DNA from 2 places in the Acidovorax sp. FG60 genome. Region 2 is predicted to be linked to the other one. Evidence: riboswitches for the same ligand, from Rfam matches in the RefSeq annotation. Region 2 holds a riboswitch; the other holds the start of a gene.

Region 1 (7,534 bases), on a different contig from region 2:
AACACCTACCCACAGAGAGAAGAACCGCCCGGCCACACCAAGGGCTCGGAACGGAGCCCTGCGCTCGATCTAGCGGAAAGTCTGGCCAGGAGCCTTGATCGGGCAGCCCGAGCTTTCGCCCTGCCTGTCGAGGGACTGTTCAGCGGAGACGCCCTGGCTTGGACAGGGCCAGCCCGAACGGGCGGGGGGAAACGGGCGGGACAAAGGACGAGGGCAACGGGTGCGACATGTTGTCACAAGGTCCTCAAAATCAAGCCGAATCAGCCTCCAGCGCTTTATCCGTAAGCGTAAATTGCTACACAATTAATAGCAATATGCATCCAACGGCATCACAGATTAGGCGCCAGCAACCGCTCCAACACCTTCTCATCCATGCCCCGGCGCTGGGCCATGTCGTGCAGTTGGTCTTCGCCGATCTTGCCGACGTTGAAGTACACGGCATCAGGGTGGCCGATGTAGAAGCCGCTCACGCTGGCGGCGGGCATCATGGCCAGGCTTTCGGTGAGCGACATGCCGATCTCGCCAGCCTGCAGCACGCGGAACAGGTCGGTCTTGGCGCTGTGGTCAGGGCAGGCGGGGTAGCCGGGCGCGGGGCGGATGCCCTGGTATTTCTCGGCAATCATGTCGTCGTTGCTAAGCTGCTCACCCGCTGCGTAGCCCCACAGGTCGGTGCGCACACGGTGGTGCAAGGCTTCGGCAAAGGCTTCGGCAAGGCGGTCGGCCAGGCTCTTGAACAGGATGGCCGAGTAGTCGTCCAGCGCGTCGATGAAGGCCTTTTCCTTCTTCTCGATCCCGAGGCCCGCCGTCACGGCGAACATGCCTGCGTAGTCGGCAATGCCGCTGCTCTTGGGCGCTACAAAGTCGGCCAGGCAGCGGCTGGGGCGGGTCACGCCGTCGATGGTGTGTTTTTCGGCCTGCTGGCGCAGGCCGTACCAGGTCATGGCCACTTCGGTGCGGGTGTCGTCGGTATAGAACTCGATGTCGTCATCGTTCACGCTGTTGGCGGGCAGCAGGGCCATCACGCCGCTGGCCGTGAGCCACCGGCCTTCGATGATCTTCTTGAGCATGGCCTGCCCATCGGCAAACACACGCGTGGCTTCCACGCCCACGATCTCGTCGGTGAGGATGGCGGGGTACGGGCCGGCCAGGTCCCAGGTCTGGAAGAACGGACCCCAGTCGATGTACTTGGCCAGCTCGCCCAGGTCGAAGTTCTTGAACACGCGGCGGCCCAGCGCGCGCGGCACGGTGGGCTGGTAGGCAGCCCAATCAACCGGCGTCTTGTTGGCGCGGATCTTGGCCAGAGGCCACAGGGGCGTGGCCTTTTTGTTGGCGTGCTGGGTGCGGACCTTGTCGTAGTCCGCGTTGAGCTCGTCCACGTAGTTCTGCACGCCGTCGCCCAGCAGGCTCTGCGCCACGCTCACGCTGCGCGAGGCGTCGGGCACATAGACCACGGGACCTTCGTAGTGCGGCGCGATCTTGACGGCGGTGTGCACGCGGCTGGTGGTGGCGCCGCCGATCAGCAGCGGGATCTTCTTGATGCGGAAGTGCTCGTCCTTCTGCATCTCGCCCGCCACGTACTGCATTTCTTCGAGGCTGGGGGTGATCAGGCCCGATAGGCCCACGATGTCGGCCCCCTCCACCTTGGCGCGCGCCAAAATCTCGTGGCAGGGCACCATCACGCCCATGTTCACCACCTCGAAGTTGTTGCACTGAAGCACCACGGTGACGATGTTCTTGCCGATGTCGTGCACGTCGCCCTTCACGGTGGCGATGACGATCTTGCCCTTGCTGCGCACGTCGCGCCCGGCCAGTTCGTCCTGGCGCTTTTCTTCCTCGATGTAGGGGATGAGATGGGCCACGGCCTGCTTCATCACGCGTGCGCTTTTCACCACCTGGGGCAAAAACATCTTGCCCGCACCAAACAGATCGCCCACCACGTTCATGCCGTCCATGAGCGGGCCTTCGATCACGTGCAGCGGGCGGCCGCCCTTGGCCAGGATCTCGCGGTAGGCCTCTTCGGTGTCTTCGGTGATGAAGTCGGTAATGCCATGCACCAGCGCGTGCGACAGGCGTTCGCCCACGGTCTTGGGGTGCTCGGGCGTGCCGCGCCATTCGAGCTTCTTGCTTTCGTCCTTGGCGCCGCTCTTGGCGGTTTCGGCGATCTCGACCAGGCGCTCACCAGCATCCGGGCGGCGGTTAAGCACCACGTCTTCCACGCGCTCGCGCAGCACGGGCTCCAGGTCGTCGTACACGCCCACCATGCCCGCGTTGACGATGCCCATGTCCATGCCGGCCTTGATGGCGTGGTACAGAAACACGGTGTGGATGGCTTCGCGCACCGGATCGTTGCCACGGAAGCTGAACGACACGTTCGATACCCCACCCGACACCTTGGCGCCGGGCAGGTTCTGCTTGATCCAGCGCGTAGCCTCGATGAAATCGACGGCGTAGTTGTTGTGCTCTTCAATGCCGGTGGCCACGGCAAAGATGTTGGGGTCGAAGATGATGTCCTCGGGCGGGAAGCCCACTTCATCGACCAGGATGCGGTAGGCGCGTTCGCAGATTTCGATCTTGCGCTCGTAGGTGTCGGCCTGGCCTTTTTCGTCGAAGGCCATCACCACCGCTGCGGCGCCGTAGCGGCGCACCAGGCGCGCCTCGTGCTTGAACTTGTCCACGCCCTCCTTCATGGAGATGGAGTTGACGATGCCCTTGCCCTGCACGCAGCGCAGACCGGCCTCGATCACCTCCCACTTGGAGCTGTCCACCATGATGGGCACGCGCGCGATGTCGGGCTCGGACGCGATGAGCTGCAGAAAGCGCACCATGGCGGCCTTGCTGTCGAGCATGGCCTCGTCCATGTTGATGTCGATGACCTGGGCGCCGTTCTCCACCTGCTGGCGCGCCACGGCCAGGGCTTCTTCGTACTGGCCGTTCAAAATCATGCGCGCGAACGCCTTGGAGCCGGTGACGTTGGTGCGCTCACCGATGTTGACGAACAAGGTGCCCTCGCCAATGGAGACGGGCTCCAGACCGGACAGCTTCATGGGGGGCAGGGATACAGCAGACATAGGACTCACTCACCTGTGCAGGGGCAGCAGAAAAACAGGTGAGCGTCGTTGCGGTGTACGGTGGGGTGCGCGGGGCCCAAGCCTGACGAATCGCCATGCACCAAGCCGGGCATGGCAAGTCGCTGCAACGCTCCTTGGGCCGAGGGGCGATTGTAAGTTGCCCGCGCGGGATCAGCGCACTGGGCGGCGGCCCCGGAGTGCGGCCAGCAGCATCAAGCCCGCCATCAGCCACAAAGCCCACTCGGACAACGACGGAATCGCGCTCGCGGCCACTGCCGTGATGGTGTCGGTATCGGTGGCGCTGTTGTTGCCGGGGTTAGGGTCGGTCACGCCACCCGGGGCCGCGACCGTCGCGGTGTTGACCAGTGTCCCCGTTGCCGACGCGCTCACCGTGGCGGTGACGGTGTAGGTCACCGATCCGCCCGCAGGCAGATTGACCACGTCGTTGATGTTGCCGCTGCCCGCCGCCGTGCAGGTGCCGCCGCCGGAGCCCACGCAGGTCCAGGTGCCGGTCAGCACGGCGGGCAGGGTGTCTGCCACCGTCGCGCCAGGGGCGTTGGACGGTCCGGCATTGCTGGCGGTGATGGTGTAGGTCACCGAGCCGCCAGCGTTGGCCGTAGTCACGCCATCGGTCTTGGTGATGGTCAGGTCGGCTTGCGATGCGATGGTGTCGGAATCCGTGGCGCTGTTGTTGCCCGGATTGGGGTCGGTCACCCCGCCCGGCGCTGTCACCGTCGCGGTGTTCACCAGCGTTCCGCTGGCCGCAGCACTCACTGTTGCGCTCACCGTATAGGTCACCGATCCACCGGCGGGCAGGTTGACGCTATCGTTGATGTTGCCGCTGCCCGCTGCCGTGCAGGTGCCGCCACCCGCGCCTACGCAGGTCCAGGTGCCGGTGAGCGCTGCGGGGAAGGTATCCGCCACCGTGGCCCCCGACGCATTGGACGGCCCCGCGTTGCTGGCGGTGATGGTGTATGTGACTGAGCCGCCAGGTATGGCCGTGGTCACGCCGTCCGTTTTGGTAATGGACAGATCGGCCTGCGGCGTGATGGTGTCGGAGTCCGTGGCGCTGTTGTTGCCCGGGTTGGGGTCGGTTACACCGCCCGGAGCCGCGACCGTCGCGGTGTTGACCAGCGTCCCTGTGGCCGCTGCACTCACCGTGGCGCTGACGGTGTAGGTAACCGATCCTCCGGCGGGCAGATTGACGGTGTCGTTGATGTTGCCGCTGCCTGCTGCCGTGCAGGTGCCGCCGCCCGCGCCCACGCAGGTCCAGGTGCCGGTAAGTGATGCGGGGAAGGTGTCCGCCACCGTGGCCCCCGGCGCATTGGATGGCCCCGCGTTGCTGGCGGTGATGGTGTAGGTGACCGATCCGCCCGGCGTGGCCGTGGTCACCCCGTCGGTCTTGGTGATGGCCAGATCGGCCTGTGGCGTGAGCGTGTCGGAATCGGTGGCACTGTTGTTGGCGGGAACCGGGTCGTTCACGGCGGACGTCACTGTCGCGGTGTTGGTCAGTGTTCCGGTCGCAGAAGCGTTGATCGTGGCGCTCACCGTGTAGGTGACCGATCCCCCCGCTGGCAGGTTGACGCTGTCGTTGATGTTGCCACTGCCTGCGGCGGTGCAGGTACCACCGCCCGCGCCCACGCAGGTCCAGGTGCCGGTGAGCACGGCGGGAAGGGTGTCCGCAACCGTTGCACCGACGACGGGGTCCGGCCCCGCGTTGCTGGCGGTGATGGTGTAGGTCACCGACCCGCCCGGGACGGCCGTGGCCACACCATCGGTCTTCGTGATGGACAGGTCCGCATCTTGGGCATGCGCTGCGGTCGCAGCCACCATGGCCAACAAGAGCGCAGTGAGCCACAGCAAAACACGTTGGAGCATGGCGAAGTCCCGATTCGAAGTAGAGGGGTGACCAAAGTGTAACGCCACGTTTCCACCCGGAATCTTCGTGCATGGCGGCACGCGCTGACCGCGCGTCCCGCGCTTGAAGCGGTTGAATAGCTCTCAACGCACCGGCAGGAACTGCAGGAACGTGCCGCCCACAATGCCCTGCACATAGCTGATGGCGGCGCGGCGGTACTTTTCGGTGGTCAGGGCAGCCAGCAGGTCGAGACGCGCGATGATCTTGCCAAACTCGCGCTCAAAGCTCAGGTTGCGGCCTTGGGGGCCGATCTCGTCCGCCAGCAGCAGTGGCTGGCCCTGGGCGTTGCGGCGCTGGGCCAGCAGCCACACGGCGCTTTCCACATTGCGGGCGGCGTTGTAGAGGTGCTGGGCATCCATGCCGTCGAGCAAGAAGAATTCGATCTTTCCGCCATGGGCCGTGATGATCATGTCGGCCGTGGCATGGATGAAGGCTGCCACGCGGTCCCCGGTGAACTCCGGCGCGAACGCAAAGCCCATCGCGGCAATGTCGCGCCGCCCCTGCAGTGGTGCCCAGGGCTGGCGCTGCAGTATGGCTGTGCGCACCTGCTCGGCCGCGTGCTCGCGGCTGGTGGCGCTGGTTTTGCGCCATTCGGCGGGGTTGCGGCGGTAGAGCTTGTCCATGAGGCGGAACAAGCCCTCCAGGTTCTCGTGCATGGCCAGCGTGGCCACGCGGTTCATGTCGGACTGGGCCAGCTCGGCGGGCGTTGTGGCGGCCCCCTTGACCTCGCCGCGTGGCGTGGGCGCATTCGCCGCGCAGCCAGCGAGCACGGTGCACAGCAGTGCACACGATGACATCCACAGGAGAGAAAGGAACGGCCCACGCATGGGGGCCGATTATCGGGCGCAGTGTGGGCGCCTCACAGCCGGTTAACACTGTTTGAAGATCTCAGGCCACGGCCCTGAATCCCGTTGCCTCAGCAGCGGTCTGCGCTGTCGGGGTTGGGGATACCCTCGATCGGGCACTCCTCGGTGCCCACCATGGGCCGCGTGATGGCCTCCACGGCCTTGCGCGTGCCTTCGGGGTCAGTCACCCAGCGGGTGTAAAAGTCATACGGGCAGGCGGCCACACCCTGGTCTCCACCGCCGGAGTTGATCAGCCCTGTGTATCCCCGGTGCAGCAGCTTGAAGAGGTGGTTCTCGGACTGCCCGTTCTTGCGGAAGTCGCGGATCAGGCTCTTTGACAACGCGGCGTACTGCACGCCGTATTCCTCCTCGCCGCATTCACCGAGCGTTCGGCCATCAAAGCCAATCAGGGCGCTGTGGCCGAAGTAGCTGTATACGCCGTCAAACCCGGCGGCATTGGCCACGGCCACATACGTGTTGTTGGCAAAGGCCATGGCCTTGCTCATCAGAATCTGCTGCTCCTTGGCGGGGTACATGTAGCCCTGGCACCGCACGATCAACTCGGCACCCTTCATGGCGCAGTCGCGCCAGATCTCGGGGTAGTTGCCGTCGTCGCAGATGATGAGGCTGATCTTCAGGCCCTTGGGGCCTTCGCTGACGTAGGTGGTGTCCCCGGGGTACCAGCCTTCGATGGGGGTCCAGGGCATGATCTTGCGGTACTTCTGCACGATCTCGCCCTGGTCGTTCATGAGGATCAGGGTGTTGTACGGCACCTTGTGCGGGTGCTCCTCATGGCGCTCGCCGGTGAGTGAGAAGACGCCCCACACCTTGGCCTTGCGGCAGGCGGCGGCGAAGATTTCGGTCTCTTCACCCGGTACGGTGGCCGCCGTGTCCATCATCTCCTGGGCGTCGTACATGATGCCGTGGGTGCTGTACTCCGGAAAGATCACCAGGTCCATGCCGGGCAAGCCGGTCTTCATGCCCACCAGCATGTCTGCGATCTTGCGCGCGTTGTCCAGCACCTCGGCCTTGGTATGCAGGCGCGGCATCTTGTAGTTGACCACCGCCACGCCGACGGTGTCCTTGCTGCTTGAAATATCGCCGTGAATCATGGTGAAGCATCCCTATCAATGAGAAATCATCCAGGGCCGTTTGCTCGGAAACGCCTTGGCGCCGCTGGGCGCCGTCACCGTGGCCTTGCGGCTTTGCGATGACGAACAGCAGCCACAGCCTGCAGGGTGTTTGAGGCGGGCGTAGTCGCCCGAGCGCTGCGGCTCGTGCCGCGCTCGCTCGTTGGTGGCGATGGCGCTGCGCGCGGACGCGCTCATGAGTGCCAGGCGCGGCGCGGTGGCAAACACGCGCGGCGATGCCGCGCCGCAGTCTGGGCAGGCAGCGGGTTCGTTGCGATCGGCCAGCAGGCGGAAGGCATCAAAGCCGCCACACTGGGCACAGGCGTAGTCGTAGGTGGGCATGGCGGGTCCTTCTGCAGCAATGGTGTTTGACTGTCAGACCAGGTCGGGCGACAGCGGCATGGCCACCGAGCCATCCAGGTGCTTGATCGGCCCCGCCGCACTCGGGTTGATGTCAAAGTCAAAGATCTGCGTGGGCAGCCACAGCGTGGCGCAGGCGTTGGGCACATCCACCACGCCGCTGATGTGGCCCTGCACCGGGGCTGTGCCCAGGATGGAATACGCCTGCGCGCC
Region 2 (7,534 bases):
GAAATACGCATCGCTGTTGTAGAAATACTGGGTGATGGCCGAGTCCGCACCCGCCTGCACCTTGGCGATGTAGGCGTTCAGGTCTGCCTCGGGCGACTTGGCCTGGGGATGCACCTCGGGGTAGGCGGCCACTTCGATGTGGAAATCCCGGCCCGTCTCCGCGCGGATGAAGGCCACCAGGTCACTGGCGTACTGAAACTCCCCGCCCGCGCCGTAGCCGCTGGGCAAATCGCCACGCAGCGCCACCAGGCGCTTGACGCCCATGGCCTTGAGCGTGGCGAGCTGCTCGCGCACGGACTGGCGTGTGGCACCAATGCACGAGAAGTGCGAGGCGGCGCTCACACCTTCGGCCAGGATTTCACGCACCGTGCCAAAAGTGCCCTCCTGCGTGGAGCCACCGGCGCCGTAGGTCACCGAGCAGAAATCCGGGTGCAGCGCATACAGCTGCTGGCGCGCGGCCCGCAGCTTGTCCGCACCTTCGGGCGTCTTGGGCGGAAAAAATTCAAAACTCACCGGAAAACCGGTGCCCTGGGCATTGGCAGCAATCATGGTGCCCTCCTCGCATAAACAAAAAATTCATGGTTGCCGTCGCCGCCCTGGATGGGGCTGTCGAGCCAGGCCTGTACGGCCAGACCCAGTTCGGCGCAGCAGTCGCGGATGCGTTTTTCCACCACGGCATACAGGGCGGCATCCCGCACCACACCGCCCTTGCCCACCTGGCCGGGCTGCAGTTCAAACTGCGGCTTGACCAGCATGAGCAGGTGGCCGTCAGGGCGCAGGAATGCGGCGATGGCGGGCAGCACCAGGGTCAGCGAGATGAAGGACAGATCCCCCGTCACCAGGTCGAACGCCGGTGTCGTGTCCACGCCCGCGCATTCGGCGCGGCGTCTGCGCTGGACGGGCAGTGTGCCCTGCGCGCGGGCTTCGGCGCGCAGGGCGCGCTCGGACTTGAAGGCTTCGATGTCCTGGTCCTTGGCGTCGCCGCTATCGTCGTAGGCTTCGTCCACCAGGCCGCCGTTGCGCATCCAGCTGTAGGGCGCCTCGGGCTGGGTTTCGTTGTCTTCGTCGGCTTCGACAACTTCAGAGAGCGCCAGCTCGCAGGCTTCCTGCAGCGCCTGTGCGGTCAGCGAGCGCGCGTTCACGCCCTCCACGCAGACCACACGTAGATCGCTGCGCAGCCGCTCGTGGAGCTGGCCATGGCCCACGTCCACACCGATGACCTGCGCTGCGCCCTGCTGCAGCAGGCAATCGGTAAAGCCGCCGGTGCTCTGCCCCACATCCAGGCAGCGCAGCCCGGCCACGGACAGCCCCGTGGCCAACAAGGCGCCTTCCAGCTTGAGGCCACCGCGCGAGATGTACTTGGCCTCGGCATCGTCCAGCAGCTTCACCTCGGCCACGGACGGGATGTCATCGCCGTTTTTGGCCACCTTCTGCCAGGGCGCCAGGGGTGACAGACGCCACTCCACGCCCGCAGCAATCAGCCGCTGCGCTTGCGAGCGCGTGGCCGCATGGCCCGCTTCCACCAAAAATACATCTGCACGCATGGCGCTCATCCTTTAAGAGTCAAATCAGCCTCCAGCGCTTATCCATCAAGCGCAAGCAGCTATCACAATAGTAGCAACCACGATGCAGTGATCCACCAGCGCACCGGCGGCATGCCGCCAAGGCGCGCAATGCGCCTGGGGCGCGGGATCAATAGCGGTAGGTGTCCGGCTTGTACGGGCCTTGCTTGGGCACGCCAATGTAGGCAGCCTGCTCGTCGGTCAGCTCCGTCAGCATGGCGCCCACCTTCTTGAGGTGCAGGCGGGCCACCTTTTCGTCCAGGTGCTTGGGCAACACGTAGACCTTGCCATTTTCGTAGTAGTCGCTGTGGGTGAACAGCTCGATCTGGGCAATGGTCTGGTTGGCAAAGCTCGACGACATCACAAAGCTCGGGTGGCCCGTGCCGCAGCCCAGGTTCACCAGGCGGCCCTTGGCCAGCAGGATGATGCGCTTGCCGTCCGGGAAGATCACGTGGTCCACCTGGGGCTTGATCTCTTCCCACTCGTACTGCTCCAGCGACGCCACCTGGATCTCGTTGTCGAAGTGGCCGATGTTGCAGACGATGGCCTGGTCCTTCATGGCCAGCATGTGCTCGTGGCGGATCACGTCCTTGTTGCCGGTGGTGGTCACGAAGATATCGGCCTTGTCGGCAGCGTATTCCATGGTCACGACTTTGTAGCCTTCCATCGCGGCCTGCAGGGCGTTGATGGGGTCGATCTCGGTCACCCACACCTGGGCGCTCAGTGCACGCAGGGCCTGGGCGCTGCCCTTGCCCACGTCGCCGTAGCCGGCCACCACGGCCACCTTGCCAGCGATCATCACGTCGGTGGCGCGCTTGATGCCGTCCACCAGCGATTCACGGCAACCGTACAGGTTGTCGAACTTGCTCTTGGTTACCGAGTCGTTCACGTTGATGGCGCGGAACATCAGCGAGCCCTTGGCCGACATTTCCTTCAAGCGGTGCACGCCGGTGGTGGTTTCTTCGGTCACGCCGATGATCTGGGCGCTCTTGCGGCTGTACCAGGTCGGGTCCTCAGCCAGCTTGGCCTTGATGGAGGCGAACAGGCAGGTTTCTTCTTCGCTGGTGGGGTTGGCGATCAGCGATGCGTCCTTTTCGGCGCGCTTGCCCAGGTGCATCAGCAGCGTGGCATCGCCGCCGTCGTCCAGGATCAGGTTGGGGCCTTCGCCTTCGGTGCCGGCGGGGCCAAAGTCAAAAATGCGGTGGGTGTAGTCCCAGTATTCGGCCAGGGTCTCGCCCTTGATGGCAAACACGGGCGTACCGGCGGCGGCAATGGCAGCGGCGGCGTGGTCTTGCGTGGAGAAGATGTTGCAAGAAGCCCAGCGCACCTCAGCGCCCAGGGCCTGCAGCGTCTCGATCAGCACGGCGGTCTGGATCGTCATGTGCAGCGAGCCCGTGATGCGGGCGCCCTTGAGCGACTGCTGGGGCGCGAACTCCTCGCGGATGGCCATGAGGCCGGGCATCTCGGTTTCGGCGATGCGGATTTCTTTGCGGCCCCATGCGGCCAGGCCGATGTCGGCAATGATGCAGTCGGTGTTGACCGGGGCGTTGACGCGTGCGTTCATGATGGTTTCTTGCTCCAAAGCATGTTGAAAAACCACTGGTCGCGGGAGTGAAAAAGCTCACCACACGAGAAGTGGATGAGCGTCGTTGCTAGATGACTCCGAGCCTCACGCCCCGCCTGTGCTGGGGACGCTGCAACGCTCCTCGGATCGGCGGATTATAAAAGCAAGTGCATTCCCCGCACCATGCCCCGGGATGAATCCGTCCTCGGCCTTGCACGGAACAGTAAAATCCCGCCACTGCCGCCCCTGCGTCCCACGCCGGTCCCGGCCCGAAGATTCTTGCGCAGGGCGCTCTGCCCCGCACCCATCCCATTCAGGAACCCCCTGTGTCCTACGCCCCCGAAACCCGGCGCCGCCGCACCTTTGCCATCATTTCCCACCCCGACGCGGGCAAGACCACGCTGACCGAAAAGCTGCTGCTGTTCTCGGGCGCGATCCAGATCGCCGGTGCCGTCAAGGGCCGCAAGGCCAGCCGGCACGCCACGTCGGACTGGATGGAGATCGAAAAGCAGCGCGGCATCTCGGTGGCCAGCTCGGTCATGCAGATGCTGTACCGCGAGCACGTGATCAACCTGCTCGACACGCCCGGCCACAAGGACTTTTCGGAAGACACCTACCGCGTGCTCACTGCCGTGGACTCGGCCCTGATGGTGATCGACGCCGCCAACGGTGTGGAAGCGCAGACCCGCCGCCTGATCGAGGTCTGCCGCCAGCGCGACACGCCCATCATCACCTTCGTGAACAAGATGGACCGCGAAGTGCGCGACCCACTGGACATCATGGACGAGGTGGAGCGCGAGCTGGGCATGCCCTGCTGCCCCATGACCTGGCCCGTAGGCCAGGGCAAGAGCTTTGGCGGCATCATCAACCTGCGCACCAAGACCATGACGGTGTTCGAGTCCGGCAGCGAACGCCGCCCACAGGACTTCGAGGCCATCCCCTTGTCGGACGAGGCGACTCTGCGCACACGCTTTGGCGCTGAGTTCGACGCCGCGCTGGAGAGCATGGAACTGGCCGTGGGCGCATCGCCCGCGTGGGACCATGAAGCCTTCCTGGCTGGCAAGCTCACCCCCGTGTTCTTCGGCTCCGGCGTGAACAACTTCGGGGTGATGGAGGTGCTCGATGCCCTGGTGGACATGGCTCCGCCCCCCGGCCCGCGCGTGAGCACGCTTGAAGTGAACAAGCAGCCCGTCATCAAGACCATTCAGCCCGAGGACGAAGGTTTTGCCGGCGTGGTGTTCAAGGTGCAGGCCAACATGGATGCCAACCACCGCGACCGCATCGCCTTTGTGCGCGTGGCCTCGGGCAAATACACGCCGGGCATGAAGCTCAAGGTGCAGCGCACCTCCAAGGAGCTGCGCCCCACCAGCGTGGTGACCTTCATGTCGCAACGCCGCGAGGCCGTCGAAGAAGCCTACGCAGGCGACATCATTGGCTTTACCACCCACGGCGGCGTGCAGTTGGGCGACACCATCACCGATGGTGCCAACCTGCAGTTCACCGGCCTGCCGTTCTTCGCACCCGAGATGTTCATGACCGTGGTGCTCAAGAACCCCTTGCGCACCAAGCAGCTGCAGCAGGGCCTGGCCCAGCTGGGCGAGGAAGGCGCGATCCAGGTCTTCAAGCCCGACGCAGGCGGCAACATGCTGCTGGGCGCCGTAGGCCAGCTCCAGTTTGAAGTGGTGCAGCACCGCCTCAAGGCCGAGTACGACGCCGATGTGCGCCTGGAAGGCTGCCAGTACACCGGCGCGCGCTGGATCACCGCCGACAACGCAGCCGACCTGCGCGCGTTCACCGACGCCTACCCGCTGCGGCTGGCGCACGACGCGGCCGACACACTGGCGTACCTGTGCACCAGCCCGTATGACGTGCGCCTGGCGCAAGAGCGGTTTCCGAAGATCCATTTCCACCCGCTGCGCGAGCATGCGGGGTTGGCGCTGCAGGGCGCATAGCCCGCACAAGAGGGGGAAATTCTTGCGCAGTCAGCCGGTCAATTTCTCCACGGCGCCGCTTTGCACCAGGACTTGCATCGGCTCCACCATTTCCGCACTGCCCCTGGTCGGTGCGGACTTGCTGCTGCTGAAGACTTGGACCAGAGGGCGTGATGTGCCTGGGAGTGTGGGCAGCAGAAGGCATCGAAGCGAAACGTGCAAAAACCGAGGATCGCGTGGTGCTACCGACAAGCCCAGGGTGGGCCCCTGGGCGCGGGAGGTGGTACCACGCGGGACCCGTTTTTCGCGCGTTGCAGCCGATGCTCCTTCTGCCGCCCGCACTCCTAGCCACAACACGCCTGCAGCGCTCAACTTCCTGCGTCATTGGCAATGGACGCTCCAGCATTGAAAGCCGCGCGCCACGCGCTGCGCGAACACATCGACCGCCATCCCTGGATCGAGTGTCTCAGCGCCACACTGCTTCTGTCTCTGCTCACCCTGCTGGTGCATGGCGCATCACTCCAGGGATCCTGGCGCTGGGATGACGGCGCTCACCTGAGCTACGCCGCCCAATACACACCCTGGCAATATTTCTTGGAGCCCCACATTGCCCAAGGGCACTCCAGTGCCAATGTCGCTCCATGGAACCTGCTGTTCTACGACATCAACCTGAGCTTGTTCGGCATGGCCGCCGCGGGCCACTACGCGCAATTGCTGCTGCTCGTGGGGCTGGGAGCCGCGTTGTTCTATGCCGTGTTGCGAGAGTGGGTGGAGCCCCTGCCCGCACTGATCGGCGCCGTTGCGCTGTTGCTTGGCAAGCCCACTGCCCACATCGCGGCGGGACTGATGCATGGGCACTATGCGACCGGCTTCGTGTTCGCCATGCTGTCGATACTGGGGTGGGCCCGGTATCTCAAAGGCGGGCGCGGATACTGGCTGGGGCTGTCGACCCTGGCCTACCTGATGGCGACTACCTGCAAGGAAGTCTATGTACCCCTGGTCGTCCTCTTGCCCTTCCTGCCCGTGGGCACGCGGCAGCAACGGGTGCGTGCTCTGATACCGTTTATGCTGATTGCACTGGTCTACATAGGGTGGCGCTACCTGCTACTTGGGCGCCTCGTGGGCGGCTACAGCCAAGGGGTTTTCGATGCCAGCGAGGCCCTGCGCCAGTTGCTCCGGGTTCCCAAATTGCTCCTCGGCTCCAAACCGCCCGGCAACATCCTTGCCGTTGTATTTCTCGGCCTTCTGTGTCTTGCGGCCGTGAAGCGCCGCCTCCATGCGCCTGTGTTCTTCGTGTCCTTGGGCATCGTCCTGCTGCCGCTGATACCGCTGACGGCCTTTCCGGGAATTCACAGTCCGGACCGCTACCTGTTCGTGCCGTGGGTGGCGTTTTCAGCCTGCCTGGCGGTCGTCTGGCCGCGAGAGACGCGCCCGGTTTTTGCACTTGTCGGAGGCGCAGCGCTTGTTGCGGCCCTGGCAGGTGTGCACGCGCAGGAGAAACAGGCGCTCAGGCCCAACCTGGCGTATTGGGACACGCTGTACCGCTTTGCCCTGTCGCTCGACAAAGAGCGGCAGGCCATATTCGTAGTCCCTGAGTTCGGAGGCACCGATGATGGATACAAACGCTCTGTACTGATCCGCGCCAGAAACACCGCCGACCTGTTTGCGCCAAAGCCGCAGCCAGGCGATTTGCACGTCGTGGACGAAAAGGGCCGTGGCCTGGAACAGGTCCCATTGGCCACCCTGCAGCTATTCGAGTTCCGTGGCGGGGACATGGTGCCCATGCCCCCCGAAAGGGTCGCAGAGAAACTCCCGAGCCTGGCGCGTGGGCAACCTGCCCAAAGTGTCCGTTAGAAGCAGCCATCTCTTCGTCCACAGAAAAAGGTGCGAGCCCGAGCGACAGCCCTCCGCGACTTTCACCAACGCCCCCTCTCGCCATCCCTATGCCTTCTCGTTCCCCCATGCTTCCGTTGAGTACCTGGAATCCTCCCGTCCGCCTCGTCGGCCTGCTCACCGACATCGACGACACGCTGACCACGGAGGGGGTTGTGCCTGCGCACGTGGTGCAGGCGATGGAGTCGCTCAAGGCCCGGGGACTGGCCGTGATTCCCATCACAGGTCGCCCCGTAGGCTGGAGCGAGCCCTTTGCGGCAGCCTGGCCTGTGGATGCCATCGTGGCCGAGAATGGTGCTGTGGCCCTGCAGCGCTCTCTGGACAAGCGCGATGCGCTGTTAAAACGATATCAACAGGATGCAGCCACGCGCGCAGCCCATTTCGCCCGCATGCAGCAAGTGCTGGCTGACATCGAAGCCAGGGTGCCCGGCGCCCGCCGCGCGACCGACTCGCCCGGACGCGAAACGGACATCGCCATCGACCACAGCGAGTTCACACACCTGCCTCAAGAGCGGATCGACCAATGCGTGGCGATCCTGCGCGCCGCAGGCATGAACGCCACCGTGAGCAGCATCCACATCAAC

What was found. Region 2 has a riboswitch for S-adenosylhomocysteine ahead of ahcY (adenosylhomocysteinase). Riboswitches for the same ligand answer to the same signal wherever they lie in the genome.
Region 1: it holds a riboswitch for S-adenosylhomocysteine, as region 2 does, so the genes downstream of both, metH (methionine synthase) here and ahcY (adenosylhomocysteinase) in region 2, are expected to answer to the same signal.

What each region holds. Positions count from the first base shown of each region.
Region 1 covers NZ_JBMDJC010000003.1:57,829-65,362, forward strand. The annotation lists gene metH (methionine synthase) at 330-3,068, opposite strand; S-adenosyl-L-homocysteine riboswitch at 3,102-3,210, opposite strand; gene ACODS0_RS05300 (IPTL-CTERM sorting domain-containing protein) at 3,240-4,946, opposite strand; gene ACODS0_RS05305 (hypothetical protein) at 5,070-5,813, opposite strand; gene ACODS0_RS05310 (aliphatic amidase) at 5,903-6,943, opposite strand; gene ACODS0_RS05315 (FmdB family zinc ribbon protein) at 6,959-7,303, opposite strand; gene fmdA (formamidase) at 7,337-7,534, opposite strand, start outside.
Region 2 covers NZ_JBMDJC010000020.1:69,629-77,162, reverse strand. The annotation lists gene metF (methylenetetrahydrofolate reductase [NAD(P)H]) at 1-549, opposite strand, end outside; gene ACODS0_RS22775 (TlyA family RNA methyltransferase) at 546-1,544, opposite strand; gene ahcY (adenosylhomocysteinase) at 1,693-3,126, opposite strand; S-adenosyl-L-homocysteine riboswitch at 3,197-3,276, opposite strand; gene ACODS0_RS22765 (peptide chain release factor 3) at 3,453-5,078, shown strand; gene ACODS0_RS22760 (hypothetical protein) at 5,463-6,911, shown strand; gene ACODS0_RS22755 (HAD-IIB family hydrolase) at 7,019-7,534, shown strand, end outside.